Regions from separate parts of the Pseudarthrobacter sp. 1C304 genome, predicted to be linked through region 2. Evidence: riboswitches for the same ligand, from Rfam matches in the RefSeq annotation. Region 2 holds a riboswitch; each other region holds the start of a gene.
What was found. Region 2 has a riboswitch for cyclic di-AMP ahead of ACTWQD_RS08730 (NlpC/P60 family protein). Riboswitches for the same ligand answer to the same signal wherever they lie in the genome.
Positions count from the first base shown of each region.

Region 1: another riboswitch for cyclic di-AMP. It lies ahead of ACTWQD_RS13120 (M23 family metallopeptidase); the one in region 2 lies ahead of ACTWQD_RS08730 (NlpC/P60 family protein).
Region 3: another riboswitch for cyclic di-AMP. It lies ahead of ACTWQD_RS03760 (hypothetical protein); the one in region 2 lies ahead of ACTWQD_RS08730 (NlpC/P60 family protein).

Region 1 is NZ_JBQQCH010000006.1:164,565-174,616, reverse strand. Features, by position in the region: gene ACTWQD_RS13155 (helicase-associated domain-containing protein) at 1-1,151, opposite strand, end outside; gene ACTWQD_RS13150 (hypothetical protein) at 1,162-1,395, opposite strand; gene ACTWQD_RS13145 (cold-shock protein) at 1,574-1,957, shown strand; gene ACTWQD_RS13140 (DUF3027 domain-containing protein) at 1,967-2,572, shown strand; gene ACTWQD_RS13135 (MFS transporter) at 2,617-3,915, shown strand; gene serC (phosphoserine transaminase) at 3,970-5,097, opposite strand; gene ACTWQD_RS13125 (metal-dependent transcriptional regulator) at 5,362-6,057, shown strand; cyclic di-AMP (ydaO/yuaA leader) riboswitch at 6,217-6,430, shown strand; gene ACTWQD_RS13120 (M23 family metallopeptidase) at 6,435-7,253, shown strand; cyclic di-AMP (ydaO/yuaA leader) riboswitch at 7,390-7,559, shown strand; gene ACTWQD_RS13115 (NlpC/P60 family protein) at 7,870-8,652, shown strand; gene ACTWQD_RS13110 (HNH endonuclease) at 8,871-9,371, shown strand; gene mobA (molybdenum cofactor guanylyltransferase) at 9,451-10,052, shown strand, end outside.
Region 2 is NZ_JBQQCH010000003.1:247,979-258,030, reverse strand. Features, by position in the region: gene ACTWQD_RS08745 (DUF222 domain-containing protein) at 1-849, opposite strand, end outside; gene ACTWQD_RS08740 (DNA alkylation repair protein) at 1,169-1,819, shown strand; gene ACTWQD_RS08735 (hypothetical protein) at 1,869-2,138, opposite strand; cyclic di-AMP (ydaO/yuaA leader) riboswitch at 2,341-2,510, shown strand; gene ACTWQD_RS08730 (NlpC/P60 family protein) at 2,516-3,268, shown strand; gene ACTWQD_RS08725 (dihydrofolate reductase family protein) at 3,326-3,913, opposite strand; gene ACTWQD_RS08720 (serine hydrolase) at 4,126-5,157, shown strand; gene ACTWQD_RS08715 (DUF1918 domain-containing protein) at 5,229-5,435, shown strand; gene ACTWQD_RS08710 (DUF5129 domain-containing protein) at 5,443-6,900, opposite strand; gene ACTWQD_RS08705 (hypothetical protein) at 7,053-7,571, shown strand; gene ACTWQD_RS08700 (DUF5671 domain-containing protein) at 7,511-9,241, shown strand; gene ACTWQD_RS08695 (SulP family inorganic anion transporter) at 9,283-10,052, opposite strand, start outside.
Region 3 is NZ_JBQQCH010000001.1:788,554-798,605, forward strand. Features, by position in the region: gene ACTWQD_RS03735 (DNA glycosylase AlkZ-like family protein) at 1-234, shown strand, start outside; gene ACTWQD_RS03740 (nucleoside deaminase) at 241-744, opposite strand; gene ACTWQD_RS03745 (phosphatase PAP2 family protein) at 822-1,739, shown strand; gene upp (uracil phosphoribosyltransferase) at 1,752-2,387, shown strand; gene ACTWQD_RS03755 (VOC family protein) at 2,481-2,858, shown strand; gene ACTWQD_RS03760 (hypothetical protein) at 2,953-3,726, opposite strand; cyclic di-AMP (ydaO/yuaA leader) riboswitch at 3,725-3,885, opposite strand; gene ACTWQD_RS03765 (ATP-binding protein) at 4,029-5,654, opposite strand; gene ACTWQD_RS03770 (response regulator transcription factor) at 5,658-6,398, opposite strand; gene ACTWQD_RS03775 (winged helix-turn-helix domain-containing protein) at 7,024-7,887, shown strand; gene ACTWQD_RS03780 (dodecin family protein) at 8,033-8,236, shown strand; gene ACTWQD_RS03785 (SixA phosphatase family protein) at 8,292-8,819, shown strand; gene ACTWQD_RS03790 (hypothetical protein) at 8,973-9,545, shown strand; gene ACTWQD_RS03795 (EamA family transporter) at 9,627-10,052, shown strand, end outside.

The sequences.
Region 1 (10,052 bases), on a different contig from region 2:
GTCAGCCACTCGAGCTGCGGCGGCTGGACCCAGGCGGAACTGTCCACGTCCAGCCGGATCAGGCCAGCCAGGGCGCACAGCTCCGCCAGCACCCCGGCGTCGTGCATCTCCAGCCGCAGCCCGTCCGCCAGCCGCTTCAGCTCCCGCACGCCCACGCCGCCGCTGCGCAGCGTCACCAGCGGCTGCTCGCGGACAAGGTACAGCAGTTCCCCCACCAGCCGCAGGGTCTCCGCGATGGCGCCGAGGGCGGCATTGCGGCGCAGCGCGGCCGAGGTGGACCCCAGCCGCGGCACCGGGGGAGTCAGCGCATACTTTTCGATGACGAAGCCGCCGCGCAGCGACACGCCGACGCTGTGCGGCAGCTCCACGTGGGCCGCATCCAGCGGGACCAGCAGCCCGCGGGCGAGGAGCCAGTCCACCGGCCCGACGTCGGCGGCCTCGTGGAGCACGGAGGCGCGCCGCTGCGCCTGGGGCACGGCGCCCATGGCCCAGTTTCCGAAGCGTGCCAGCAGTGCCGTGGTGCGTTCGGGGGCGGAGTCCAGGATCCGCCGGAGCGACTCCGGTGTGGCCGTCCAGTGCTGCAGCGACAGCGCCGCCTCCATGGGTGTGGTGGCCGGGGAGATCGCCGCGCCGCTCAGGTGCAGCTCAGTCACCAGCTGCACCACCCGCTGCGCGAAGGGCGGCTGGAGGCGCACCAGTTCGGTGTAGCTGCGCCCCAGCCCGGCCGGATAGATCCCAATCACATCCTTGAGGCTGCCGACCGGCAGGTAGTACCGCAGTTTTGGACCGGCCGGCGCCCCGTGCGGTGCTTCCGCCCGGTGGACCAGGGCCAGTTCCTGCAGCGAATGCAGCATCTTGTCGATCGAGGCCAGGGTGGAGCCGTTGATGAGCTTTTTCAGCATCGGGGCGGAGGCGCTGTGCCCGGTGTCCGTGTTGGTGCACAGGTGCAGGGTTTCGAGGACCTGCATTTGCGGGCGGTTGAGCCGCTCCAGCGCCCGCTGCACGCTGACGCGGCCGCTGGCCCGGGCGGCGAGGGCGGCGAAGTCCGGGACGCCGGGGGAGATGAGGTCCGGCCGCGCGGCGAACAGGGCACGCAACGAATCATCGCTGCGTGCCTGCAGTTCCTTGCTGAGCGCGCGGATCAGGGACATCGGTGCACCGTTACCCTTCGCCCGGGCCCCGGGTCCGGCGGCGGGCCGCGACGCCGTCGATCACGAGCACCAGCATCAGCAGGAACGCCAAGGGGAGCCCGTAGAGGGCCGTGGAGGTGATCCACACCGGTGACACTGCCTGGTTGAAGGCCATCACCATCACAACGCCGACGGCCGCGAGCGACAGGACGGCGGCGGCGGCCGCAACGATCAACAGCGGCCGTCTGAATCGCAGGGGAGTCATGAAGCTAACGCTAACAGTCCGGCTTGCCCCGCGCCCCAAACGGCCAAAGTGGACCGGGCAGGATAACCTTGAAGGAACAGACCAACACGGTCCGGGCAGTCATACCCTGAACCCGCACATCAGTGCGGATGCGGTGACCGCCGGCCGTGTCACCAGCAGAACGAAGAGGGTTGATTACGTGCCTACCGGCAAGGTCAAGTGGTATGACAAGGACAAGGGCTTCGGATTCCTCGCGGGCGAGGACGGCCAGGAAGTTTTCCTGCCGAAGTCCGCGCTGCCCGAGGGGGTAACCGAGCTCAAGGCCGGTACCCGCGTGGAGTTCGGGGTGGCGGACGGCCGCAAGGGCGCCCAGGCCCTGGGCCTGCGCGTGCTCGACAAGACCCCGTCCATCGCCAAGGCCAAGCGGCCCAGCGCGAAGGACCTCGCCCCGCTGGTACAGGATCTTGTCACCGTGCTGGACAACCTGTCCGGAACGCTGTCCGCGGGCAAGTACCCGGAAGGCAACAAAGGCAAGGCGATCGCCGCCGCCCTGCGTAAGGTTGCCGACGAGCTGGACGCATAAGGCCTGGCGATGACTCCGGACAACGACCAGACCGCTCCAGCTCCCGCCGGGGACCGCGGGGCCGGGGACAAAAAAGCCGCAGCCAAAGCGGGTTCCAAACCGCGCGCCGGCGTACCCGTCTGGCGGACCGGCAAACCCGACGCCTTCCTGGCCGCCGCCGTCGACGCCGCCCGGGCTGCCATCGAGGACATTGCCCCCGCCGACCAGATCGGCGCCCATCTTGCGGCCAAGAGCGAAGGCGACCGCCTGGTCACCCACCTCTTTGAATCCCGGCTACCCGGATACGGCGGCTGGCAGTGGTACGCCGTGCTGACCCGCAACTCGCGGTCGAAAGCGGTCACGGTCAACGAACTGGGCCTGCTGCCCTCCGCGGATTCGATCCTGGCGCCGGAATGGGTGCCGTGGGCCGAACGGGTGCGCCCCGAAGATGAACAGGGCGAAGAGGAGCCCGCCGCAGCCGCAGCGCCCCCGGAGGATGCTGCTGCCGCTGGCGACGAGGCCGCGTCCGGCGCGGACGTGCCCGACGGCGTGCCTGCAGACGACAGCTTTGGCACCAACGACGCGCCGTACGTCCATGACGAAGACGACGAGCTTCCCATAGCGCAGGCTGACTGACGGTTGGAACCAACCGGGGCGCGCCGCTGTGAGGGCTGGACATGATGTCCACCTTCAAGTCCCTGCACATCCTGAACTACCGGATCTGGTTTATCGGGGCGCTCATCTCCAACATCGGGACCTGGATGCAGCGCACTGCCCAGGACTGGCTGGTCTTTGACCATCTGACCAACCATGATGCCGGCGCCATGGGCGTCACCATGGCGCTGCAGCTCGGGCCCCAGCTATTCCTCGCCCCTGTGGCCGGGCTGGTTGCCGACCGGTTCCACCGCAAACGGCTCCTGGTCCTCACTCAGTCCGGGATGGCCCTGCTGAGTGCGGCCCTGGGCCTCTTGGTGCTGTCCGGGGCCGCCCAGCTGTGGCACGTCTACGGCTTCGCCCTGCTGCTGGGGGTGATCTCCGCCCTCGACGCGCCCGTGCGGCAGACCTTTGTCTCGGAGCTGGTCCGCGACGACTACCTGCCCAACGCGGTAGCCCTCAACAGTGCCTCCTTCAACGTGGCCCGGATGATCGGCCCCGCCGTGGCGGGCGTCCTGACCGTAGCCGTCGGCCCGGGCTGGGTCTTCCTGATCAACACGCTGACCTTCGTGGCGCTGCTGCTGAGCCTGTGGCGGATTCCCGCCGCCTCGCTGCGCCAGCTGCCCAAAGCCGCCCCCGGCAAGGGCAGGATCCGGGAGGGCCTGCGCTACGTCCGGTTCCGGCCGGACATCGTGGTTGTGCTGGTGGCGGTTTTCGTGGTGGGTACCCTGGGCCTGAACTTCGTGCTGTTCATCGCGGCCATGGTGGGCACCGAGTTCGGCCTCGACGCCGGCGCCTTCGGGCTGATGAATTCCATTATGGCCATTGGTTCCGTTGCCGGCGCCCTGCTGTCAGCCGGGCGTAAAAAGCCCAGGCTGCGGATCATCTTCGGCGCGGCCGGAGCCTTTGGGGTGGCCTCCGGCCTCGCCGCGCTGGCCCCCAGCTACTTCTGGTTCGGCGTGGCACTGATCCCCGTGGGGCTCTTCGCCATCACGATGATGACCAGCGCCAACGGCTACGTCCAGACCACCACCGACCCTGTGATGCGCGGCCGGGTGATGGCGCTGTACATGGCGATCTTTATGGGCGGGACCCCGATCGGGGCGCCGCTGGTGGGCTGGGTGGCGAACGTGGCCGGTCCCCGATGGGCCATGAGCGTCGCCGCGGCTTCCGGCCTGATCGCTGCCCTGATCGGCCTGGTGTGGATCGTCCGGGCCCGGCAGCTGCGGATCCGGTTCGACCGGCGGGCCCGCGGCCTGCGGCACTTCCGCGTGGTGTCCGCCGGTGCGGACGCTTCCAATGCGGACGGCGCCGCCCGGGACTGACCCGGACGGCGCCGTCAGACGCCCGTGCGGCAAGGCCGCGCGCTGGCGCTTCCGCTATTTCTGGAGTTCGCCCACAACGAAGTCGATGCATTCCAGCAGGGCGGAGACATCGTCCGGCTCGATCGCCACGAACGTGGCGATACGGAGCTGGTTGCGCCCCAGCTTGCGGTACGGCTCGGTGTCAACGATGCCGTTGGCGCGGAGCACCTTGGCGATCGCCGCGGCGTCGATGGAATCGTCGAAATCGATGGTGGCGATGACGTTGGAACGGTCCTCGGTCTTCGCCACGAACGGGGTGGCGTACTCCGAGGCCTCGGCCCACCGGTAGATCCGGCCGGCCGAATCGGCGGTCCGGGCCGAGGCGAAGTCCAGGCCGCCGTTTGCGTTGAGCCACTGCACCTGCGCGTCAAGGGTGACCAGGGTGGCCAGGGCCGGGGTGTTGTACGTCTGGTTGAGCCGCGAGTTGTCGATTGCAGTCTGCAGGTCCAGGAAGTCCGGGATCCAGCGTCCGCCGGCCTTGATCCGGGCCGCACGCTCCAGGGCCGCGGGGGAGAACAGGCCAAGCCACAGGCCGCCGTCGGAGGCAAAGTTCTTCTGCGGCGCGAAGTAGTAGACGTCCGCTTCAGCGACGTCAACGTCCAGGCCGCCGGCGGCTGAGGTGGCGTCGACCAGGACCAGCGAGCCGGAATCGGCGCCGGCCACACGCTGGACCGGTGCTGCCACGCCCGTCGACGTCTCGTTCTGCGGCCAGGCGTAAACGTCGACCCCGGCCTCGGCCCGGGCAACAGGGCGGGTGCCGGGCTCGGACGTGATGATGGAGGAATCCGCCAGGAACGGAGCCTTGTTGGTGGCGGCGGCGAACTTCGAGCCAAACTCGCCAAAGGACAGGTGCTGCGCCTTGTTCTCGACGAGGCCGAAACTTGCGATGTCCCAGAACGCCGTCGACCCGCCGACGCCCAGGATGACCTCATAATCTTCCGGGGCGCGGAAGAACTGGCTGAGACCGTTCCGGACCGAGCCCACGAGGTTCTTGACGGGCGCCTGGCGGTGGGACGTTCCCAGCAGCCCCGACGCCGCGGCGAGGGCTGCCAGCTGTTCCGGGCGGACCTTGGACGGCCCGGCGCCGAACCGGCCATCCTTGGGCAGGAGGTTTGCGGGAATCGTGATGCTGGTGTCGCTCACAGTGGCTCCAATTTTTTTATCTGGTACAAAGTGCGGCTCGGAAAGCGGCCCGACAGGGTGGCTGCCGCGGACCCGCATTTCATTCTGCCTGACTGTCCGGCGGGGCGGGCAAAAAGACCCGTCACAGTCCGGTCACTGAGATTATCCGGAGTAATTCAAAATAGGCTAAGCTGGCCTGCGAACGTACGGCGGCCCCCGCCAGGGCGCGCGCAGCACGCGGTACGGTGGGAACACGCAAGGACGGCGCTCGAGGAGCTGAGCTGAATGACGGATCTGATCGATACAACCGAGATGTATCTGCGGACCATCCTGGAACTTGAAGAAGAGAACATCGTTGCCCTCCGCGCCCGCATCGCCGAACGGCTGCGCCACTCCGGCCCCACAGTTTCCCAGACCATCGGACGCATGGAGCGCGACGGCCTGGTGGTTGTTTCCGGTGACCGGCACCTTGAACTGACGGAAACCGGACGGAAACGCGCCATTGAAGTCATGCGCAAGCACCGGCTCGCGGAGCGGCTCCTCGCCGACGTGATCGGGCTGGACTGGGCATACGTGCATGAGGAAGCCTGCCGCTGGGAACACGTCATGAGTGAACGGGTGGAGCGGCGGATCTTCGAACTGCTGGACCACCCCACCGTCTCGCCCTATGGCAACCCGATCCCCGGCCTCGCGGAACTGACCGGCCAGCCCGCCCAGCCCTTTGCCGACGGCGTCGTGAGCCTGCTCGACGCCATGGCCGGTTACGGCCCCGGCTCCCGGATCACCGTCAGCCGGCTCGCCGAGCCCATCCAGGTGGAGCCGGAACTGCTGGTCCAGCTCGACGAGGGCGGCATCCGCCCGGGCGCCTCGGTTTCGCTGGAGCGCGTGGGGGAATACATCTCCGTCCGGGTGCCGGACATCGAAGGCGCCCTCGAACTCCCGCCCGAGGTCGCGGCCCACGTCTTCGTCACCGTCGGTTAACGGCGCCTCACCGGCTGCCCCCCTGAAGCTCGTCGGACGACCTATGAGTTCTCCACAGGTCCGGTAACGGATTTATCTCTGGACGGCTTAATCGCCTATAGTTGAACACTAGTACCGATACCAAAGCGTTATCTGATCCGAAGCCGAGCTCTGCCAGCGGATCAGTAGCAGCGTCACTTTCTGGCAGGGGCGGGGGAACCACTTCCGGCTGTTTTTGCAGCCTTGGGGTGAAGTCCGTCAGCGGCAAGCTCACACCATATGAGGAATTCTCATGGATCCCTCTGTGCCTTGGCGCTTGCCACGGCGGACCGGGTCTTTGATCTCTCTGACCCGAATCCGACAGCTAACCTCGCAGGCTCTCCAGAGAGGAACCGTTATTGACCACCCAGACCGTCAGGGGCCGCCGTCGTGCGACCGGTCCCGCTCCGGAGCCGCGCCCGGTCGTCGCCATTATGGCGGACCGTCCACGTGACGCGCACCGTGATGAGCGCAGGGGCCGCCGCAGCCCGTTCCGCCAGGTAACTGACTTCGCCGCCGCGAGCGGCGTCGGGCAGAAGGCCGGCATCGCCCTCGCCGCCACGGGACTGGTCCTCACCGTGACCGTCCCCGCCACGGGACCCGTGATGGCCACGGACGCCGGATCTGCCGGGTCCGTTTCGGCCGCAGTCCAGCCCGACGTCACGGCCGGCGAGGCAAAAATTGACTTCAACCGCACAGCCGTAACCACCCAGGGTGATCCGGACGGAAAGCTCAAGCAGCTCCTGAGCGCGCAGTCCGTGGATTCGATCTCCCGGGCGGCCTCCGCCGGCAGCCTGGGTGCGCCCCTGGCCCAGCTGAAGACTGCATCGCCCTTCGGCTACCGGGTCAGCCCCATCACCGGCGGTTCCGGCGAGTTCCACCGCGGCCAGGACTACTCCGCCCAGTGCGGTACCCCCGTAGTTGCGGCTGCCAGCGGCACCGTGACCTTTACCGGATGGCACCCCTACGGCGGCGGCAACCGTGTAGTGATTGACCACGGCAACGGCCTCGAGACCACCTACAACCACTTGTCTTCCGACGCCGTCAAGGTGGGCCAGCAGGTCTCCCGCGGCGAGGTTGTGGCGATGAGCGGCACCACCGGCGCCTCCACCGGCTGCCACCTCCACTTCGAAGTCATGGTCAACGGCGAAGTCGTTGACCCGACCGGCTGGCTCTAACAAAGCTGATCGGACGCTCTCGCACTTCTGTGACACGCCGTGATCTGAATGTGACATTGAGCCCCAACTGTTGTACGTTTGACCCACGCCAACTTTTCCGAAGTTGGCGCTCTTGAGTGGATTGCCTAGCTCTGCCACCGCTCAAGGTCCGTTCGCATTACATCGTCTGGCAGGGGCGGGGGAACCAATTTTGGTCTTCGCAAGAAGACCTAGGGGTTAAGTCGCAAAGCTTCCCAGGAAGCAGCGCGGCCGGGTGACTCCCATCCGAATCCGACAGCTCACCTCGCAGGCATTGGGAGAGGCTACTTTCGTGTCTTCACGCCACAATGCTGCGCGCCACCGCGCTTGCGCGGCTCTTTCGAGCCCGCTGATGTCCGAAACCCGGAACGCCCTTGCCGGCGCCCGGACCGGATCTCACACCGCCGCCTCTATCTCTGTTGAGTCCGGCCCGCAGGCCATGCACCTGCACGCAGTTCCCGCTTTTGGCGCGTCTTCGCAGTACACCCTTCGCTAAGTAACCCATTTCAGGGGCGATCCGGCGTACCCCCAAGATGCCGGAGCGTCCTCAGCCCGCGCCTGAAAAGCGCGGACCCAGGATCACGAAAGAGAGAACTTAATGACTACTCGTGCAAACGCACGGCACCGCGCCGAGGTCACCAAGACCAACTCGCTTGCTGTCATTGCCAAGGCTGTCGGCGACAACGCCGGTGGCATGGGCCGCCAGGCCGCCGTTATCGCTGCAGCCTCAGGCCTCGTCCTGACCAGCGGTGTCGCAGCCAACGCTGCTGAGGCCAACGTCCAGCGCGAATCCACCTCGGCGTCCACGCTCGAGGTCCAGTCGGCCGCCCCCGCGACCATCTCGGCTGCTTCCACCATTGCCATCTCCTACGAGAAGCCGGCTGTCACCACCACCGCGGCTCCCGTCGTCGAGGCCCCGAAGCCGGTAGTGAAGGTCCAGGAGGCTCCCGCGGCCAACACGACTAACACCGCCAAGACCGCCAGCACCAAGGTCGCCGCCACCGCCACCGCCGCCGCAGCGGGCACCAAGGCTCCGGCCGCCGTCGCCAGCGGCATGGGCGCTACGATCGCCGCCGCTGCCTACGCACAGATCGGCGTTGGCCAGGACTGCACCCGACTCGCCACCAACGCCCTGGCCGCGGCCGGCATCAACTACCACGGCTGGCCGGCAGGTTACCTGTCCCTGGGCCGCACCGTCAGCGCCAGCGAGGCACGCGCAGGCGACCTCGCCTACTACCAGAACGGCGGCTCCGGCCTGGCCCACATCGCTGTCTACGTTGGCAACGGCATGGCCGTGCACGGCGGCTGGAACGGCGGAACCACCTCCCTGCAGAGCGTGAACGTCGGCTCCGGCCCGGTCTTCATCCGCGTCGGCGGCTAAAGAACCCCCAGCAACACCCAAGGACCCCTGCCTTTTGGCAGGGGTCCTTTGCGTTGCCGGGGCATGAACTTCAGCAGACAGTGACCGCAGCCGGAAAAAAATATTCGGCGAAACCGCATCTCCATGTTTACTCTTGTTTTGTCGATCCATAGCCCGACCATGCAGAGGGCAGCCGGCCCTCGTGCCCCTGGCGGGTGCGGCCGTGAAGAGGTATGCGGATGCGCACTCTCGTTCTGAATGCTGGATATGAGCCGCTGGCGGTAGTGACCTTCCGCCGGGCGCTGGTGCTCGTGCTGACCGGAAAGGCCAGTGTCGTGGCGGAAGGCGACGACCCCGTCGTCGGACCGCAGGACGTCCTGGGCCGGCCCTCGGTGATCCTCCTCAACCGCTACATCAGGCCCCGGTACAATACCGTCACTACGGTCAGCCGCCGTGGTGTGCTCCGCCGGGACGGGCACCGCTGCGCGTATTGCGGCAAAGCGGCCCACACCATCGACCACGTCCAGCCCAAGTCCAGGGGAGGGGCGGATTCCTGGGAAAACCTTGTTGCCGCCTGCCTGCGGTGCAACAACGCCAAAGGTGACCACACGCCCGGTGAAATGGGATGGAAGCTTGGTTTCAGTCCCGCGCCACCCAAAGGCACCACTTGGCAGATCAAGGAACTGGAGAAACCGACGCCGGCGTGGGACCCGTTCCTGCTGCCCGAATCTGCCGCCTGAAACGCCCCTCCGCCGGAACCTGCTGCCCGGCAGATCGATCCGCCCGGCTGTTCAAGCCAGCACGGGTTAGGCTGGGCCGGTGGAATTTGATGCCGTCATCCTCTCCGGAGGCCGCTCCTCCCGGCTGGGGGGCGTGCCCAAGCCCGCGCTGATGCACGACGGCGCCACCCTCCTGGAGCGGGCCCTGCAGGCAGCCGGCGGGGCTTCGGCCGTCGCCGTCGTGGGCCCCGACCCGGGAACGCTGCCCGAGGGTGTGCTGGCCTGCCGGGAGGACCCGCCCTTCACCGGCCCGGCCGCAGCGATTGCCGCTGGCCTTTCCGCTTTGGCCCGCCGTGCCCAGGACCGGCACCGCGCCCCTGCCCCGTACACGTTGGTTCTCGCCTGCGACATGCCCCGCGCGGAAACCGCCGTCCGGGCGCTGCTGGAAACCGCCGCCGAGGGTCCGCCGGGCGACGGGCTGATGGCAGTGTCGGCCGACGGCCGCCGGCAGCCGCTGCTGGGCCTATATGGCACGGCCGTGCTACAACAGCAGGTTTTGGACGCCGACCGGCGCGGTGCTCTCGTCGACGCCTCGGTATTCGCCCTTCTTGCTAGGCTGGACGTGCGGGAAGTCGGTGTCCCCGGCGGGTCCACGGATGATGTGGACACCTGGGACGATGCCGCCGCACTCGGGGTTACCGG
Region 2 (10,052 bases):
GCCGGGGGTGCCGGTGGTGCGTTCGACGAGGGCGTCGGCTTTGAGCTGCCCGCGGGTGCGGGGGTCTCCGGCGGCGCGGGCGGTGTCGGCGTGCCGGGTGAGTGCGGCGTACACGGCGACGCCGGCGGAGGCGGGGAGCAGGGCGGTGAGGTAGCACATGGTGTCCGGGGCCGGGCGGAGGGTCACGGTCCGTTCGGTCGCGGCGTGGGCGGCGCGCTGGGTGACGGTGCGCGGGTCCCGCCGGTAGGCCGCGGCCCGCGCGGCGGCGATGATCTGCCGGTCTCCGGCGCCGTCGAACGTTCCGGTGTCGGCGGCGAGCTCTTCATCGACGGCGGCCCGGTCCTCCGCGGACAGGGCCGCGGTTTCGCGCACGAGCAGGGTGGCGCGCCATTCGTTGACCTGCCCGGCCTCCAGCGCCGCCAGGGTCCGGGGCATTTCGGTGACGAGGGCTTTCGCGAGGCCCAGGAGCCGGCCGCCTTTGGCCGGGGATTCGCGCCGGGCCAGCGCAATCTGCGCTCCGACCCCGGCGCCCAGTTCCGCCGCGGGGACCCCGGCGGCGGCCTGTTTCCGGCGCTGGACCAGATCGAAAGCGACGGACAGCCGTGCCTGACGGGCAGACATCGCAGACTTCTCGTCCTCGATTTCCCGGATCTCAGCAATCAACGCGGCACTCTCACGGTCGAAACTGTCACTGGCGGAGCCCTCGTGCCCGGCCCGGCCCGGCTGGGCGTCTTCCGGCCCCATCCTGCCCGAATCCGGCACTTCGAGGCGGCCGACGGCCACCCGCGGCACGTCCACGACCGTCCAGCCCGCCGGCTGAACTGCCTCTGGATCCCGCCTGTTCTCCATAATCCAACGCTACTTTTGACCTACGACATTTAACGACGAGCCAATCCATCCAGACTGACAGGCTACAAGCTCCGCCCGGCAGCGAGCCGGCGGGGAAGCCGGCAGGTCCCAGACCGCGGGCGGACAGGCATCACGCCACCAACGCGGTCCGGCCGGGATCCGGCAGACTCCAGGCCGCGGGTGTGCAGGCCTCACGCCGCAGGCATCACGCTGCAGGCTCCGCCCGCCTGGGATTCGCCTGGGCTCCGGCAGGGCTCCCGTGGGCAGCCGGCAGGTTCCCGACCGCGGGAAGTCCGCCGGCATGCGACAGAATGAAGAAATGAGCGATGCCGGCGACTTCATAGACACTGCGCTCCAGCGCGAGTCGTCATGGGAGCGCGCCGAGGACGCCGAAGCGAGGCACGGCGGCAACCACCGGTATTACGGCGCCTCCGTCGGGGCGGTCCGCGGCACGGTCCGCGATGCCCTCCGCCGCCATCCCGCACTGACGCACGATGACATCACTGCGCTCAGTTCCGAGTTGTGGGAGGTGCCCGTCTTCGAGCGCCGGCTCGCCGCCGTCGTCCTCCTGCAGTCCAGAGTCCGCCTCCTGACCAACACGGACCTGACGCGGATCGAGGGCTTCGTGCGGAGCGCACGCACGGCCGCGCTGGTGGACCCGCTCTCCACCGACGTCGTGGGCCCCCTGGTGGAGCGGCTCGACGTCGTCCGGAGGGTGCGCGCCGACAGCGTCCTGGACCGGTGGGCGCGGGATCCCGACGATTGGCTGCGCCGGGCCGCCCTGCTGTCCCCGCTCCGCGCGCTCCGGGCAGGTGCCGGGGACTGGCCCCGGTTCGCGCGCCATGCGCGCCTGGTGCTGGCGTCGACGTCCGGCCGGGACGTGGAGGACGACGGCGGCGCTGCCGCCGCGGAGGCGGTCGCCCGTGTGGTCGACGACATGGCCCGGCGCCGGCCCGAGCTGCATCTCTGACCCTCGCGCCGCGCAGCCGGGCCCGGGCCGGCTCAGCTCTATGGCCGGCTCAGGTCCCGGGCCGGCGCTCCACCACCGCGTAGGCCTTCCCGTCGAAGAATTCCCAATCGGTGACCACCATAAAGCCGAGCGCATCCACCCGGTCGTTGAGCACGTGCGCGTCGAAACCGCCGTCGCGCGGCTCTGCGTCCCACGTGGAAACGTGGACTTCACCACTTTCCAGGACCAGGAGTTCAGTGTTGACGCTGAAGTCCTCCTGCGGCTCGCTCCGCAGCTGGCACAGGGCGACGCAATGCCGGTTGAACTCGGGATTGTTCATGATCGGGCCTCCGCCTCGGGGGAACGGTGATGGCATCATCCTATGCCGGATGCCCTTGCCGTCGATGGGCAATCACCTGCCGGCCCGGCACCCCGCCGTTACCTCGATGTGACACTCCGTGATCATTCCGTTACCGTGGTTAAGTGCCTGTTGTTACCGAGACGGGCTCTCCCCAGCCGATTGCCTAACTCTGCCGCGGCCAGGGGATAACTCGCAGCAACGTCCGGCAGAGACGGGGAAACCACATTTTGGCCCGCTGTTCCAGGGGTCTTGGGGTGAAGCCGCACGGCCCGCAATGTTCGGGCCCGAGTGCGGCCGGGTGCCTCCCATCCGAATCCGACAGCTCACCTCGCAGGCATTGGGAGAGGCTCTTTTCAATGACTTTTAGCAATACCCGTGCGTCCAAACGCGCCGAACTTCGCAGCAAACGCCGTACCGCCGGAACCATCGGCCGCCAGGCCGCAGTCCTCGTCGCCGCTTCCGGAATGGTGCTCAGCGGCGCCATGGCCGCCAACGCAGCCGACGCGCCGGCCGAGCGCGACGCCTCCCCGGCGTCGACCGTGGACGTCCAGGGCCAGGTAGCACCGGTCATGGCGGATTCCGCAGTCCAGATCACCTTCGAGCGCCCGGCCGTCGAGACGACGCCGGCCCCCGTGGTCGAGGCCCCGAAGCCCGTCGCCGCTCCGAAGGCCCCGGCTGCACCTGCCCCGGCAGCAGCACCGGCCCCCGCAGCCAAGGCCACCGTCAAGGTCCAGTCGGCGCCCGCCCCGGCAGCAGCAGCCCCGGCCGCCGCAGCCCCGGCAGCAGCAGGCGGAGTCAACGCCACCCTGCTGGCTGTCGCGTACGGCCAGATCGGCATCACCCAGGACTGCACCGCCGTGGTGGAGAAGGCCCTGAACTCCGCCGGCATCCCGGTCGGTGACATTGGACCGATGGCCTTCATGAAGTACGGCACGGTTGTCTCCACCCCGCAGCCCGGCGACATGATTGTCCAGTCCGGCCACGTTGCCATCTACGCCGGCAACGGCCAGGCCATCAGCGGCGGCATGAACGGCGTCAACGCCACCATGACCCACCCGCTGTCCTGGCTGACCGCCACCGGCCCCGTGACGTTCGTCCGCGCCGGCTAGCAGCACCGCCATCCGCACGCAGAAGACCGGTGGATCGGTTGCCTTGGGGGCAACGGATCACCGGTCTTTTGCGTGTGCTGTGTCCGCCTCCACCGCGTACCGCAGCAGCGCCACGCCGTTGCCGAAGGTCCGGGTCTCCAGCAGCCGGAGCGGCGTGGAGGCATCCGCCTCCGCAAACAGGGGCGTGCCGCGTCCAACCAGTACCGGATGAACGTAAACCCAGTATTCGTCGATCAGGCCGAGCCGCCGGAAGGTTGCCGCGAGGTTCGCACCGCCAACGGCCATGTCCCCACCGGGCTGTGCCTTGAGCAGCGCGATGTCCTCGGCGACGACGTCGCGCACCACCTCGGTGTTCCATCCCGCCGCCGGCAGTGTCGAGGAGTACACAATTTTGGGCATGTCCCGCCAGATTGCGGCGAATTCAGCTTCCGTGGGCGTACTGGCCGGGTCCTGGTCCGCCGTCGGCCAGTAATCAGCCATCAGTTCGTAGGTCACGCGGCCGTCCAGGAACATTCCCATCTTCCGGAGCTCATGGTTGAAGTGGCTGTGCAGCTCGTCATCGACCCGGTGCCAGCTCAGGTCGTGGCCCGGTCCCTCGATGAACCCGTCAAGGGAAACCTGCATCATGACAATGGCCTTGCGCATCGGAGCTCCTTTGCTGTTCTTCCGGCAGGGGCTTTCAGAATACGGCGGGGACCGACAAGCCTTCCCCCTTGCACTCGGGCGGTACCCGGGGCAGAATGCGATAGATTTGAAGCCGCGCCGCGGTTTTGTACTTTTCAAGGAACAGAATGCCTGCGATCTTGTCTGCGGCAGCCGTTATCGCGCGCCCGACGAAGCGCCGGGAATGAGGTCGGATGAAGTCCTGGGGGCCCGGCCGGCACTACAGCAGCAGCCGGCATGCACGTGACGCCACCAGCGGTGGTCTATGGGGGGTGGCCCGGCGCCTTGGCGGGATCCGCCCGCAGGTCCTGCTGGTGCTGGTTACCGTTCTTGCACTGATTTCTGCCGCGACGGTGTACGCCACCATCCAAGTTAGGGGTTCTGCCGACGCCGGCGCTTCAGCCACCGCGTCCGCCTCACCGGGAGTGGGCGGGGAGGCCAGCCCGCTGTCCGCCACCGGTCCCACATCCACCGACGCCGCGCCAGCGGCGGAAGTATCCCCGTCAGCGGCCGCTTCGCCTACCCCCGCCAAGCCCACCATTGGGCCGGCACTCGATGCCGAAATCAACGCCGTCATCCAGGCCAACAGCGCGTACAAGGTAGGCGTGGCCCTCGTCGACATGAGCGACGGAGTGGTGCACGAATACGGCACCAAGACCAAGTTTGTCGCCGCCAGCACCGGCAAGATCCTCGCGGCGGAGGCCTATTACCACCTGGTGGAAACGGGGAAGGCATCCCTGGGAGCCAAGATGGGGGCGTCCACCGCAGGCCAGCAGATCCGGCAGATGGTCCAACAAAGCAACAACGATTCGTGGGCGCTGATCCTGGCTGCCGTCGGCCACAAGGGCCTCATTAACTACGCCGCGTCCATGGGCATACCCTACGACCGGACCGTGAACGGCCTGACTCCGGCCGAAATGGCGACCACCCTGTCCGGGCTGTACAGCGGCCGGCTGCTCAACGCCGAGAACACCGCCCAACTGCTGTCCTACATGCAGAACACCAACTACGAGACCCTGATTCCGGCCGCCGCGCCTCCGGGGGTGGACGTTTTCCACAAATACGGGTTGCTCAACGGCAACCTCCATGACGCGAGCATTCTGGTGCAGGGGGACCGGGCGTTTGTCTTTGTGGTCTACACGCAAGGCCGGGACATGTCTGACATGGCGGCACGGGCCGATGTCATCCACCAGCTCACCGGCACCGTCACCGCGGGACTCTTTTAGCTCTTTTTGACGAGCGGGTCCGTTCCCCAAAGCGGACCCGCCTCGTAGTCTGAAGGAGGGAGGTGATTGCCATGAAGGCAGCACAGGGAGACCGCATCATCATCCGTGGCACCACGGTGGAATCATCGGACCGGCACGGGGAAATCCTTGAGGTCAAGGGTGCGGACGGAGCGCCGCCCTATCACGTCAGGTTCGACGACGGCCACGAGACCATTTTGTTCCCCGGCGGCGATTTCGTCGTCGAGCGCGGTACGGGTGAGCACGGCACGACGGCCTGACCCGGGGCTAAAAGCTCGAGGAACTGCCGGAGCCTGAGAAGCTTCCGCCGCTGGCACCGTAGCCTGTAGTGCTGCCGCCGCCCCCGCGGGCGCTGCTGACACTGCTGACGCCGGTATTGAACCCGGAGTTGAACGTCGGCACGGAGAAGAAGTAGTACGCGGGGTAGACGGTGCCGAGGATGCTGGGCTCATACGTCCGCCCGTGCCGGTCCTTGCTGCCGGCCTGCGCGTCCTCCATGTCCCGGCGCATAAGCCTGGCTTCCTTCTCGTTTTTGGCGAACCCCTCGATGACCGTGTCGGCGTGGTTCTTGAGCAGCTCTGATAGGTGGGTGCGCGCGTCCCGCAGCCGGTCAAGGGCGGTCTCCGGAGTGATGGACCCGTCTGACAGTTCCGCGGTCCACCGTTCCAGGTCCCGGTGACTTTGGTCCCGGAAGGCGCGCAGGGCCGCCGCCGTCGCGGAGCCGTCCTCGGCATGCTTCCGGGCCAGCATCTGTTCGATGGCGGCCAGGTCCGCGCGGTACGGGGCCAGCTGGCGGTCCCAGGCGGGAGCCCAGGCGGAGCCGCGGTTGAGCAGGGCGTTGGTGTCGGCGATGACGTCGTCCAGGGCGTCCAGCTCGGCGGCGGCGTCGGCGTAGCTGCGGACCAGCTTCAGGTTCGCCCGCCTGCTGAGGCCTTTCGGCGACAGGGCGTGGACCTGGTTGGCGAGCGCGGTGGCCGCGTTGTACTTCGCCATGAACGTCCGGTGCTTCTCCAACACGGTGCTTCCGTAGCGGGAGGCCTCCGGAATGGTGCCCGCATTCAGCTCGGTGACCTGCAGATCCATGCTCACGTTGGCGTAGCTGGCGTCTCCACGGGCCAGCTCCTTCCGGCTGTCCACCCTGGTCCGCCAGCGCACAATCAGCCAGGTGGCCGCGCCGCCCACGGCGAGGACCACGGACGTCCAGGCCGTGACGAGGAAGGCCGTGGACCGGTACCAGGGCTGGTTGATCAGTTCCGCCCCACGCTGGATGCCGGCGATGGTGCCGTCCGTCCACTGGGCATCGCGCAGGAGCTCCTTGGAGGCGTTCTGGATATCCTCGCGCTGTTCGGGCGAGACCTTGCGGTCCTCGCCCATATACGTCCCCACATGCCGGCCCACGGGATCCAGGGCAAAGATGAAGAGCCCGTCCGCCCATTTCTGCCCGTCCGCGCTGATCCACTCGGGGCGTTCGGCGCGGGCAAACCGCAGGACCTCTTCGTTGAGGTTGTCCGAGGCGGAGCCGTTGTAGGTGTAGACGGCCACCGTGGTGGGCTCGTAGAACTCGATCGCCTGCACGGCGGGCACCAGCGTGTTCTGGTCCAGCACCCCGGCCCGGTCCTCTACGACAATCGCGGCCGGCGGAACGGCCAGTGCCGCCTGCCCGGTGCCCGCAAGCCCGATCACCACCAGCAGGACGACACCCAGGACTTTCCGAACGATTCCCATTTCTTGAGGGTAGTGCGTGCCGCAGGCGGCGTCGATGCGCCGGGGCCGGACCGCCGTCAGGGGGCGGCCCGCGGCGGTGAAACAGCAGGTCAGGGCGGATTGGGGCCTAAAGACACCGTGACGGCGGGTCCTCCCTGCCGCATACTGGCGGCATGAGTCCAGAGGCGAGAGAACCCGAGCCGAACCAGCCGGCGCCGGCAGCAACCCCGGAGCCCGCCCGCCACCGGCCGGACCGCACCCTCTACGCCATCCTTGCAGCCATCGCGGTCCTGGTGGTCGTTGCCCTGATCGTTGTGTTCACCCGCGGCGAGCCGGCGCCGGTGGACGAGGCCACTCCTGCCGGGGTGGTTCAGCGGTATTCCGCCGCCGCCATCGAGGGGGACGAGGCCGCCGCAGCGGCTTACCTGACGGACGCCGCAAAGAGCCGCTGCAGCGGCTACATGGAGCGGATGCCCGGGGACAACCTCCGCGTCACCCTTGTCTCCACCACCGAACGGCCCACGTCCGCCGACGTGAAAGTGCTCATCACCGTCTCCGAGGGCGGCGGTCCCTTCGGGAGTTCCGAGTACCAGATTGAAGACGTTTTTGACCTGGTCAAGACGGGGGACAAATGGCTCATCGACAGCGCACCCTGGCAATTGACGGTATGCCCGGTCCCGGCGGCAAAGTGATGACCGCCGACGCTGCTGCCGGGTCGGCCCAGCGGACCGTCCGCCGGCTCATCACGTATCTGCTGCTCTTCGCCCTGGTGGTGGTCGCCGCCGTCGGACTCAGCGGACTGCTGGAACGCCTGCTGGTGGCGGGCACCGAACTGGCGACGGCGGACGTCGCCGGCCTGGCGCGTTCGCTGGCCTTCGCCCTGATCGGCGGGCCCCTCGCCGCGCTCCTGTGGTGGGTGGTCTGGCGGCGCCTTGCCGACGACACGGAACGGGCATCCGTCGGCTGGGGCCTCTACGTGTCCGGGGCATACGTGGTCTCCCTGGTGGTGGCGACCACCAACCTGCTCAGTGCGCTGTCCACTCTGATCGCAGGCCAGTCGCAGCAGTGGCGCCCGTCCCTGGCCGCCGGGGTGGTCTGGGCCGGGGTCTGGGGCTGGCACCGCTGGATGTGGCGGCATCCCCGCAAGCGTCCGCTCGACCTGGTCGAGGTGCCCACGTTGCTGGGTGCATACTTCGGGCTGGTGATCGGTGCCGGCGGTGCCATCGCGGCCCTGTCCACCCTGCTCGACGCCGCACTCCGCGGGGCGACGGCCGCCGCGACGGTAGGCAAGCCATGGTGGGTCTCGGCCCTGCAGTCCGTGATCTGGGCCGCAGGCGGGGCACTGGTCTGGTGGTGGCACTGGAAGCACGACGGCGGCCGCCGGCTGCGCGGCGGACTCGCCAGTGTGGCCCTCATCGCCGTCGGGGTGCTGGGCGCAGGGGTCCTGACGCTGGGAGGCGCGGGCGTTGTGCTGTTCGTCCTGCTCCGGCTCGCCTTTGACCGGACCGACGCGATGGATGTGCTGCTCGAGCCGCTGGCTCCGGCAATCGCCGCTGCCGCCGTCGGCTCGCTCGTGTGGGTGTACCACCGCGGGCTGGCGCGCGACAGCTCGGAGACCATCCGCCAGGGCAGCCGGCTGGTGACCTCGGGGGTGGCCCTGGTGGCCGCCGCCTCGGGCATCGGCGTGATCGTGAACGCCACCCTCGCCATGGCGGCCACCCCGCTGGCGGGTTCCGGGGCGCGCACGCTCCTGCTGGGCGGGATCAGTTCGCTCCTGGTGGGCGGCCCGGTCTGGTGGCTGTCCTGGAAACCGCTCGACCGGACCACCCCGGCGGGCCCCGGCAAGGCGGGCGCTCCGGCCGCCTGGTTGAACGCCCGGCGGGTCTACCTCATTGTGGTGTTCGGACTCAGCGCCGTGGTGGCCGTGATCACCCTCCTGGTGATCGGGTACCGGATGTTCGAGTACTTCCTGGGCGACCTCTCGGGCGGCAGCCTCGTGGAGCGGATCCGCGCCCCGCTCGGCCTGCTGGTGGCCACCGGCCTGGTGGCCGGCTACCACTTCGCGGTGTGGCGGCACCAGCGCGCGGTCCTCACAGCGGCGGGAACCGCCAGGAAACGCACCATCGGGCACGTCCTCCTGGTCACCGGAGGGAATCCGGCTCCGCTGCACCGGGCCATCGAGGACGCCACCGGCGCCGGTGTGACGGTGTGGAGACGGGCCGACGTCGGGGCGGGTCCCGGTCCCGACGCCGGCCGGCTGGCCGGGGAACTGGCCGGCCGGCTTGAGGGCGTGGCCGGCAACCGGGTGCTGGTGACGGTCAGCCCGGACGGCGTCATCGACGTCATTCCGTTGCTGGGTTAGTCCACGGCCCGGCAGGTCCCCTGTGGGAAAGGGAACCGCGCCTACTCCAGCCCGAACTCCCGCTTGTAGCTGCGCACCGCGTTGGTGACGGTGGGGAAAAAGTGGTCGGGGCCGAACCGGCTGCTGACGCCGAACCGGATCAGGCGGTCCTTGATGGGGCCCTTCATCTCCGCGAAGACCAGGCTGATCCCGCGCCTGGCCAGTTCATCGTCGAGCGCCACAAGGTCATCCAGCGCGGTGGTGTCCAGGCCCGTGATGGCCTCCGACGCCACAATCACCCAGCGCACCGGATCCGGCGCATGGGCCACGAGCCTCCGGATGTGGTCCGTAAAGACGGCACCGTTGGCGAAGAACAGCGGGGCGTCGAATCGTGCGATCACCAGCCCGGGGATGCGCTGGCCCTCGGGATGGCGGTTCAGGTCGTGGTAGCCGGGCACGTCGCCGACGCTGCCAAGTTCGGTGCGGTAGGGGTCCAGGGCGCGGAGCACAAAGGCAATCAGGGACAGGCCGATTGCCACCACAATGCCCTCGAGGACGCCCACGAAGGCGACGCCCAGGAAGGTGGCCACCAGGAGGGCGGCCTCCGTCCGGCTCATTTTGAGGAGGCGGCGGAGCGTCTTCACGTCAAGGATCGACGCCGCCGCCACCATCACAACGCCGGCCAGGACGCTGGACGGCAGGTAGGTGGTCAGCCCGGGCACCGCCACCATGAACAGCACCACCAGTACGGCGGCTATCGCTCCGGCCAGCGGGCTCTTGGCCCCGGCCTCGACGGCGATCGGCGTGCGTGAGGTGCTGCCGGAAATCGGAA
Region 3 (10,052 bases), on a different contig from region 2:
ATCGTGGACCGGGGCCGGATCATCGGGCTGTGGCAGTACCATCCCGGCACGGAACGGATCGTGCCCTGGGTGTTCCACGGCGCCACCGCCGCTGTGGAACAGAGGATCGCCGACGTCGAGGAATGGATCCGCGAGGACCTCGGCGACTTCCGGGCCTTCAGCCTCGACTCACCGGCCACCCGGCAGAAGCGGATCGACGGCCTTGCAGCGGCCGCAGCGGGCCGGGGCAGATAACGCGGCTCAGGTGCCGCGGTGCCCGGCAAAGAAGTCCCGCAGGAGCGTTGCGCACTCCTGCTCGCGGATGCCGCCGTACACTTCCACCCAGTGGTTCAGCCGGCGCTCGCGGAGGATGTCAAAGACGGAGCCGGCGGCCCCGGCTTTCTCGTCCCAGGCCCCGAACACCACCCGTGGGATCCGGGCCAGCACCACGGCCCCGGCGCACATGGCGCACGGTTCCAGCGTCACCACCAGGGTGCAGTCCTCCAGCCGCCACCCGTCAGCGGCCCTGCCGCCCTGGGCGCTGAGCTCCTGCAGCCGGGCCGCGGCCTGGCGGATGGCCACCATCTCCGCGTGCGCCGTCGGATCCCCCAGCGCCTCGCGTTCATTGCGGCCGCGCCCGAGCACGGCGCCGTCAGGGCCAATCACGACGGCGCCGATCGGAACGTCCGCCGTGGCCAGCGCAGCCCGCGCCTCCGCCAGGGCAAGGGCCATCCATTCGGCATGCCGGGGCTCGGGGGAAGTCATTGGTCAATGATAGTTTCGAATACTAAGCAAGCTGGGAAGCAGACAGCTGGCAAGCAGATATCAGTCGGGAGACAGCAGTGAGTGCCTTTACCGATCGCTGGGGCAAATGGGTGGTCCCTTATGCGGCCTTGTGGATCACCATGCTCGTGGGCGGGACCATCGTGGTCATCTTGGCGCTCCTCGGCGCTGAAGTCTATGACAGCGTGGTTGACGAAGCCGGCCTGGCGAACCTGGACAAACCTGCCCTGGCCCTCGCCGAGGACCTGCGCACGCCGGAGCTCAACGCCGCCGTGACCGGGTTCACGAATGTCGGCGGAAGCATCGGGATGCCCATCCTGGCGAGCCTCCTCACTGCCTGGCTCACTTGGGTGAACCGCACGTGGCGGCCCATCATCCTGGTCGGCGGCGCAGCCACCGTGTCCATCCTCGCCACGACCTTCAGCAAGAACCTCGTAGGCCGCACCCGACCGGACTTCATCAACGCCGTCCCGCCGTACGAGACCTCCCCGTCGTTCCCCAGCGGCCACGCCCTCAATTCCACTGTGGTGATCGGCGTGCTGGTCTACCTGACCTGCCTGCAGCTCAAAAAGACCTCGGCCCGCATCGCCGTTATCGCCGGGGGGCTCGTCTTCGTCCTGGCCATGGGTCTGAGCCGGGTATTCCTCGGACACCACTGGATGACCGACGTGATCGCCGCCTGGCTGCTCGGCCTTGCATGGCTGGGCATCGTGATCCTGGCCCACCGGCTGTTCCATGTGATCCGGCACCGGGAACATGCGGGCCCCGCACCCACGTTCGACCACCCGGCACACCTGCGTGACGGCCGCGTCGGCCACGGGGATGCCGGGGCCGAAGCCCCCGCCGACGGCGGGAGCGCCGGCAGCGCCGCGGCGGGCGATCGTACCGCCGGCGGCACTACCACCCGGGACACCGGTACCACCGCGCGCGACGTCGGCGCCCGGGGTTCCACGGGTGGGCCGCCGCCCGCCGGGTGATAGTTTTGACCCATGCGCACTTTCGTTGTGGACCACCCGCTGGTCGCCCATAAGCTCACCGTTCTGCGGGACAAGAACACCCCGTCCCCGGTCTTCCGCCAGCTCACCGAGGAACTTGTCACGCTCCTGGCGTACGAGGCCACCCGCGAAGTCCGCACCGAACCCGTCACCATCGAAACTCCGGTGAGCACCACTGTGGGCACCGCGTTCACCAAGCCCACCCCGCTGGTGGTCCCCATCCTGCGCGCGGGGCTCGGCATGCTGGAAGGCATGACCAAGCTGGTCCCCACTGCCGAGGTCGGATTCCTGGGCATGGCCCGCGACGAAGAGACCCTGGACATCATCACCTACGCCGAGCGCCTCCCCGAGGACCTTACGGACCGGCAGATCTTCGTCCTGGACCCCATGCTGGCCACCGGCGGCACCCTGCGCGAGGCCATCAAGTTCCTCTTCAAGCGCGGAGCCTCCGACGTCACCTGCATCTGCCTCCTGGCCGCCCCCGAGGGCCTGGCCAAGCTGGAGGAAGAGCTGGCCGACGCCAACGTGACGATTGTCCTGGCCTCTATCGACGAGAAGCTGAACGAAAAGTCCTACATCGTTCCGGGCCTGGGCGACGCCGGCGACCGCCTCTACGGCGTGGCCGGCTAAGCACCCACATGGTCCCGGAGCCCGCCCGCGGCGGGCCGCCGGGACGGCGAACAGCCCTACCGTAACCCTCGCCACGGGGCTAGCCTGTGCCCCATGGACTGGAAACTCGAACTCATCTTTGTCCCGGTGTCCGACGTCGACCGCGCGAAGGATTTCTACGTCAACAAGGTGGGCTTCAACGCCGACTATGACGAGCGGCCCGCGGACGGCATCCGCTTCGTCCAGCTGACCCCGCCGGGGTCCGGCTGTTCCATCGCGATCGGTGAGGGCCTGAACAACGCCCCGCCCGGCACCGCTCCAGGGCTGCAGCTCGTGGTCAGCGACATTCAGGCCGCGCATCAGCAGCTGAAGGACAACGGCGTGGACGTCAGCGACATCGACGTCCAGGACTGGGGCCACTTCGTCTACTTCGCCGATCCCGACGGCAACAAATGGGGCGTGCAGTACATCCCCAACCGCCCCAACGGCTAGGCGGCCCAAGGGAGACGCAAGCCCAGGGAAACCGCAGAAACGCGCAGGGCCCCGGATCCAGTGGATCCGGGGCCCTGCGCAGCCGCAACGGTGTCTAGTACCAGTTGTTGGCGTAGTGGAAGTTCAGTGCGCCGCACGGCGAACCGTAGCGGTCCTTGACGTACTCCAGGCCCCAGTTGATCTGGGTCCGGTAGTTGGTCCGGTAGTCAGCGCCTGCGCTGGCCATCTTCTCAGCGGGCAGGGACTGCACCACGCCGTAGGCGCCGCTGGTGGGATTCGTCGCCGTCGTCTCCCAGTCCGACTCCTTGGTCCAGAGCTTCATCAGGCACTGCATCTGGCTGGGAGCCCAGCCGTAAGCGCCCAGCTGGCTGGCCGCGTAGGCCTGCGCGCCGGCGGGGTCGTTGACGGCAACCGGCTCAGGAGCCGGTGCCGGGGCCGCTGCAGGAGCGGGTGCGGCCGGAGCAGGGGCCGCCGGGGCGGGGGCTGCCGGCGCGGCAGGAGCTTCGGCGGGCGTCACCTCGGCGGCCGGGGCCGCGGCGGGGAGATTGACCTGGTTATCGACCCGGACCCGCTCAAAGTCGAGCTGCGTCAGAGGATCCGCCGTCGCGGCGGTGGAACTGCTGGCGGTAGCGTTGCGGGCGGCCGTCTCGGAGGCCTGCCCGGCCGCGCCGACCCCCACCAGCACTGCGCAGGCGGCGGCCACCACGGCGGCCCGGCGGCCCGTGGCCCCGAAGTTCTTGACCCACCTCGATTTTGAACGCGTCCGGGTTGATACGGGTGCGGCCGGTTCGGCGCGGTGCCGTGAACGCTCAGTGTGGGTCTTGCGTGCAGCGCCGTCAGGGCGCGAATGTGCCTTGAAGTCAGTCATGATCGCCTCTCAACGCCTGCGGAGTTAGCTGTCGGGTTCGGATGAGGTCATCCGGCCGCACGGAATCTCACGTGTCGGCTTCACCCCAAGGGTGCAAGATGCAGAAATGCCCGGGAACTCTGGGTCCCCCGCCTCTGCCTTATCCAGCGGAATCCGGGAGGCGGCAGAGTTTGGCGTACATCCGGATATGCGGCCCTAGCGATGGCCACACCCTAAAAACGGTACAGGACCCCGCCGCTCAAGTCACATTTTGGTAACGGGGATCACGGCTGCGGCGTTGCGCCTTGCGACGCCGGCGCGGCTCAGGATTCCGTCTTGGCCGCGGGTAACCGCACCGTGAACTCGGTCCGGCCGGGAACGGACGTCACAGTGACCGTGCCGCCGTGGGCCTCGACGATTGACTGCACGATGGACAGCCCCAGCCCGCTGGTTCCTTCTGCCGACGCAACAGGGGCCGACGCAACAGGGGCTGGCGCCGGCGCTGCCGGGGCCGGGGCGGCCGGCAGTCCCGGGGCCGAGCCGGCTGCGGGCAGCCGCGGCGGGCGCTGCGGCACGTGCGCCACAGGCTGCCGGCTCGGTGCCGGCGTCGTGACCGCCACGGGATTCTTCCGGGAAGCGTCCGCCCGGGTGAAGCGCGCAAACACCCGTCCCACAAACTCGGGGGCGATCCCGGGGCCATTGTCCGTCACCCTGACCACGGCGCTGCCGTCCGGAGCGCGCTGCACGCCCGTCACCACCGTGGTTCCCGGGCCGGTGTGCTTGCGCGCATTGGAGAGCAGGTTGGCCAGCACCTGGTGAAGCTGCGTCGCGTCGCCGCGGACCACCACCGGCTCTTCGGGGAGCTCAAGGTGCCAGACGCGGTCCGGCGCCATCACCTTCTCGTCACTGACCGTCTCAACCGCCAGCTGGGTGAGGTCCACATCGCTGAGTTTGAGCGGCTGCCCCTCATCCAGCCGGGCGAGCAGGAGCAGGTCCTCCACCAGGGTGGTCATCCGTTCAGACTGGCTCTGCACACGGGCCAGAGACTTCTGGCCGTCGGGGGTGAAACGCTCGGTCATCCGCATCAGCTCGGTGTAGCCGCGGATGGCCGTCAGGGGCGTGCGCAGCTCATGCGAGGCGTCCGCCACGAACTGGCGGACCTTCATTTCGCTCTCCTGCCGCGCCTGCAGGGCATTGGAGACGTTGTCCAGCATCAGGTTCAGGGCATGGCCCACGCTGCCCACCTCCGTGCCCGGATGCGCAGCCGACTCCGGCACCCGGACAGCGAGCGCCACCTCCCCGGCGTCCAGCGGCAGGCGCGAGACCTGGGTTGCCACCTCAGAAAGCTGATCCAGCGGCTTCATGGTCCGGCGGATCAGGGCCGTTCCGGCCAGGCCGATCACCAGCAGACCGCCGGCGGACACGATCACCATGGTCCACACCAGGGAAGCCAGTGTGTTCTGCCGGTCCGCGAGGGGGAGGCCGGTGATAATCACGTCGCCGTCGGGTGCCTTCGCTGCCACCAGCCGGTAGGCGCCGGCGGACAACGTCCTGTTGAGCGGTTCGCTCCCCGGGCTGAGGCCCAGGAGCGCTTCGTCGTCCTCGTCGGTGAGGGGTTCGCGGGTTCCGTCCTCGGCGAGGAACCCGGAGCTGCGGACCGAATCATCATCGATCCTGGCGTTGAGCGTGCCGATGCGTGCCTCGAGGGGGTCGGCGCGGCCGCCGGAACGGCCAGAGTCGCGCGCGCGGGCCGCCGCCTGCAGCAGCTGGTCGTCGAGCTGCCGGGTCAGGAAGAAGTCCATGGAGGCGTAGCTGACAATCCCTACCGCACCGCAGATGGCCACCAGCAGGGCCATGGCGACGAGGACCAGCCGGGTGCGCAGGTGCCAGGTGGACGGATTGCGCCAGTCGGGCCCGGGGGGTCGGACGGCGCCGGGGTGGTGGGGCACGGATCAGTCCGCCGGTTTCAGGACATAGCCGGCGCCCCGCACGGTGTGGATCATCGGCGGGTGGACGGCGTCGACCTTCTTGCGGAGGTAGGAGATGTACAACTCGACGATGTTGGCCTGGCCGCCGAAGTCGTAGTCCCAGACCCGGTCCAGGATCTGGGCCTTGCTGACCACCCGCTTCGGGTTCTCCATCAGGTAGCGCAGCAGTTCGAACTGGGTGGCCGTGAGGTGCAGTTCTTCGCCCGCGCGCCGCACTTCGCGTGTGTCGATGTTCAGGACGAGGTCACCCACCACCAGCTCGGCGGTGTCCATCGCGGCCACCCCGGAGCGCTGGACCAGCCGGTGCAGCCGCAGCAGGACCTCCTCCATGCTGAACGGTTTGGTCACGTAGTCGTCCCCGCCCGCGGCCAGCCCGGTGATGCGGTCCTGGACGGCGTCCTTCGCCGTCAGGAACAGCGCGGGAACCTCCGGCGCAAAGGCACGGATCCTGCCCAGCAGCTCGACGCCGTCGAACCCGGGAAGCATCACGTCCAGCACTAGCACGTCGGGGCGGAATTCCTTGGCAAGCTTCACCGCTTCGGGGCCGTCGGCGGCGACGGCAACGGACCACCCGGCCATCCGCAGGCCCATGCTCATCAGCTCGGAGAGGCTTGGTTCGTCGTCCACAACCAGGGCGCGGATGGGTGAGCCGTCCGGGTGCGTGAGCTGGGGGAGGTTGTTGGTCATGGAGTGCGAGGTGGCCATGGGACTACTCTCCGATCTGCCGTTGAGGTGCTGCTTTGGGGATCCTGTGCGGCGCCTGTGAATCCCAGCCTAGCGAGCTGTGCGCGCCGGAACCCGGGGTGCGGGGCGGAATTTCGCAACGGCGGGCGTGCCCATCATGTGGGACGGCGGAGGCCCGGAGGTAAGCATGCGAAGGGTTTGGCGGTTTCGGCTTCCTGTGAATGATTGCCCGGAATCGGCGTGTTCGGACGAAGGATGTTCGGCAGTATTCGCTCTGGCGCGCCCGCAAAGCAGAACGGATGTTATTTAATCCGCGTCGCAGAATTGTGATCTGTGCGACACTCGGCGCTTTCGTCTCGCATGGTGGACTTTCCGGTCCATTGTTACTTGCAAGTTTTCATTGTTACGTTGCACACTTCAATTGTGAACAAGAACTCAACAGCACCTGCAGCCGCAGTTTTTTGGATCAGCGCACCCGCTGGTACTGAAAAGCGCTGTTGTCGAATGCACGCCTAACTTTTACACCCCAGGAGTTTCTAGGCATTCGCCCCCAGCCCAGCGTCGGGCGCCCCTCCCCAGTTTTCATTGCGGGGACACCAGCATTCGAGCCGCGATGACGGCCATTTCACATTGAGGTAAGCAATCCATGACAGTTGCATCCGGATACGTCCACATCTCCGTCCGTAATGCCAGCAAGGCCGGCCAGGCCTCCGGCATCCGCCAGGGCTTCAGCGGCCGGGGCTCGTTCGCCCCCGCCGGATCCGGCGCCAGCTTCCCCGCTCCCGGCTACGCCCCGCAGGGGTACAACCCCAACTCCTACGGACAGCTCCGCGCCGTCCCGCCGGCGCCGGTCACGGCCCCCACCCCCGTGATTGCCCCCGGCGAAGGGAGCCCAGTGCGCCCCGTCCCCAGCGACAACGTCGCCCGCGGTTTTGTGCTCTACATGGGGATCGATGAGGAAACCGCGGCGGCTGCCGGCACCTCCATCGCCAAGCTTGCCCAGGAAATCAGGGCTTACGCCCAGTCCCTCGTGTCCGGTGCCGAGAGCTACGCCGCCGTCGCCGTTGCGCCGGCCAGCGCGCCGGGTTCCGCGCTCGACGTCGTCCGCTCCACCTTCGGTGACCCCACGGTGGGCGCCCGCCAGCGCTCCGAGTCCGCCCGCCTGCAGCAGCCGCAGGACCCGCGTCCTTCCGGCGTGCTGATCGACCTCGCCCGCCGCGAGGTGGCGCTCGACGGCGAATCCCTGAACCTGACGTTTAAGGAGTTCGAGCTCCTCAACTACCTCGTCGAGAACGGCACCCGCACTGTTGGCCGCGACGAGCTGCTGGAAGGACTCTGGCGGAACGCCGAAGAGGTGCCCAACGAGCGCACCATCGACGTCCACATCCGCCGCCTGCGCTCCAAGCTGGGCCGTCTGGCGAACACCGTGCGCACGGTCCGCGGCCAGGGTTACCGCTTCTACGAGCACCCCGAAGTTGTGGTCTGGGCCGCTCCGGAATACTCCATCTAGCCTTCACCACAGCGCAAAAGCGCCCGTACCCCGCCGGGGTGCGGGCGCTTTTGCGTTGGCGGCCGCCTGGCCGCCGTCGGGCCCTGTTGCGTTGAGTGGGTCCGGCGTAGTCTCGGAGCGTTGGGCCGACTATTGGGAGGAAGACATGTCAGTTGCACGGATTACTACCCTCAGCGCGAACTCCAAGACCTCGTTCGATGCTGCCATCAAGGAAGGCGTTGACCGGGCCAACAAAACCTTGCGCAACGTCACTGGGGCGTGGGTGAAGGAACAGAAGGTCGAAATCAACGACGGCGCGATCGTGGCGTGGCACGTTGTGCTGGAAGTGACCTTCGTCCTTGAGGACTAAACGGCCGCGGATGGGATGCGCGCCCGCTGACCACCTGCCGCACTAGGATTGGTCCATGAGCGCGCATCACATCAAACGGCTGGTGATCATGCGGCATGCCAAGTCGGATTGGCCCGGCGGCGTTGCGGACCACGACCGGCCGCTTGAAGAGCGCGGCCACCGCGATGCCCCGCAGGCCGGCAAATGGCTGGTGAAGCATGGCGTGGTCCCCGACTTCATTCTCTGCTCCAGCGCCTTGCGCACACGGCAGACGTGCACATGGGTGTGCAGTGAACTGGGCGACAAAGCGCCGACGCCGAAGCTCGAGGACGGGCTCTATGCGGCCTCGGCGAAGCGGATGCTGACGGTCATCAACCACGTCCCGGATACCGTGACCACCCTCATGGTGATCTCGCACATGCCCGGCGTGCAGGACCTGGCCATGCACCTTGCCTCCCGGGACTCGGACCACGACGCCTACATGGACGCTGCCACGCGGTACCCCACGAGCGCACTCACCGTCATGGAGACGGAAAAGACCTGGGCCGAGCTGGACGGCCAGGACGCCAGGCTCACGCATTTCAAGGTTCCCCGGGGCAAGTAGCGCAGCTGCGCTCCGGCACGGCCAAGGCGTCCGTCCTGATCTCCCCGTGCATAGCCGCGATCTTCCGATGCATAGTCATGCCGGCGTTTCTGCGGTTTACTGATGCTGTTTACTCGTGGACTTATGGCGATCGGGAGAAAAGGCGGATTCACCGTGGATTCAGGACAGCTCATCGGGCTCATCATCGGCATTGTTGTAGTGATCGCGATCGTGGTGGTGGCCACCATGCTCAGCCGCAAGCGCAAGGTCGAGGCGGACCGCAACAAGGCAGTCGAAATGCGGGAACAGGCCAAGGCCGAACAGCTCAACGCCAGGGAGCGTGAAGCCCAGGCTGCCCGGGCGGAGGCCGACGCCAAGCAGGCAGAGGTGGAGGCTGAGCGGCTCCGGGTTGAAGCAGCCGCACGGCAGCAGGAGGCCGACAAGGTCCAGTCCGGCGTGCAGGAACAGCTGCGGAAGGCTGACGAGCTGGACCCCGACGTCGCGACCTCCAGACGGGATGCCCAGAACACCGGCACCGAGGAGCTCCGCCGGGACCGCAGCGCCCGCAACCCGGCCACGGGCGAGCAGGCCGCCACCACTAGCGGGAGCCAGACGCCGGGAACCCAGGCGCCGGGAACCCAGACGCCGGGAACCCAGACAACGGGAACCCAGGTGCCGCCCGGCTCCGCGCCCCGGGAACCGGTGCACACCGATGAGCCGCGCGGCGACAATCCCCGCAACCTCTGAGTGCCCGGCCGCGCCGGCGAATTTCCGGCGCGCAGCCCCTGAACGGCGGCGAAGCAGGGCCGGAACGGGCATAGTGGCAGGGTGAACCCTCGCCATTCCGCCCTGGCCCTGCTCGTCGCAGTGCTCTGGGGCGTCAACTTTGTCGCGATTGACCTCGGCCTGCACCCGCCCGGAGCGGAGATGCCGCCGCTGTTGTTCGTGGCGATGCGGTTCATCCTGGTGGTTGTTCCGTGCATCTTCTTCATCCGAAAGCCCGACGTCGGCTGGAAGGCGATCATCGGCGTCGGGCTGTTTATGAGCGCCGGACAGTTCGGGCTGCTCTACCTGGCCATGGCCCTGGGCATGCCGGCCGGCCTGGCGTCACTCGTGCTGCAGGCGCAGGTGCTGTTGACCGTGCTCTTGGCCGCGGGCTTCCTGGGTGAGCGTCCGAGCCGGCGGCAGTTCGCGGGCGTGGTGCTGGGCGTCGCCGGGCTCGCGGTGGTTGCCGTCGGCCGGAGCCTGGTGGCA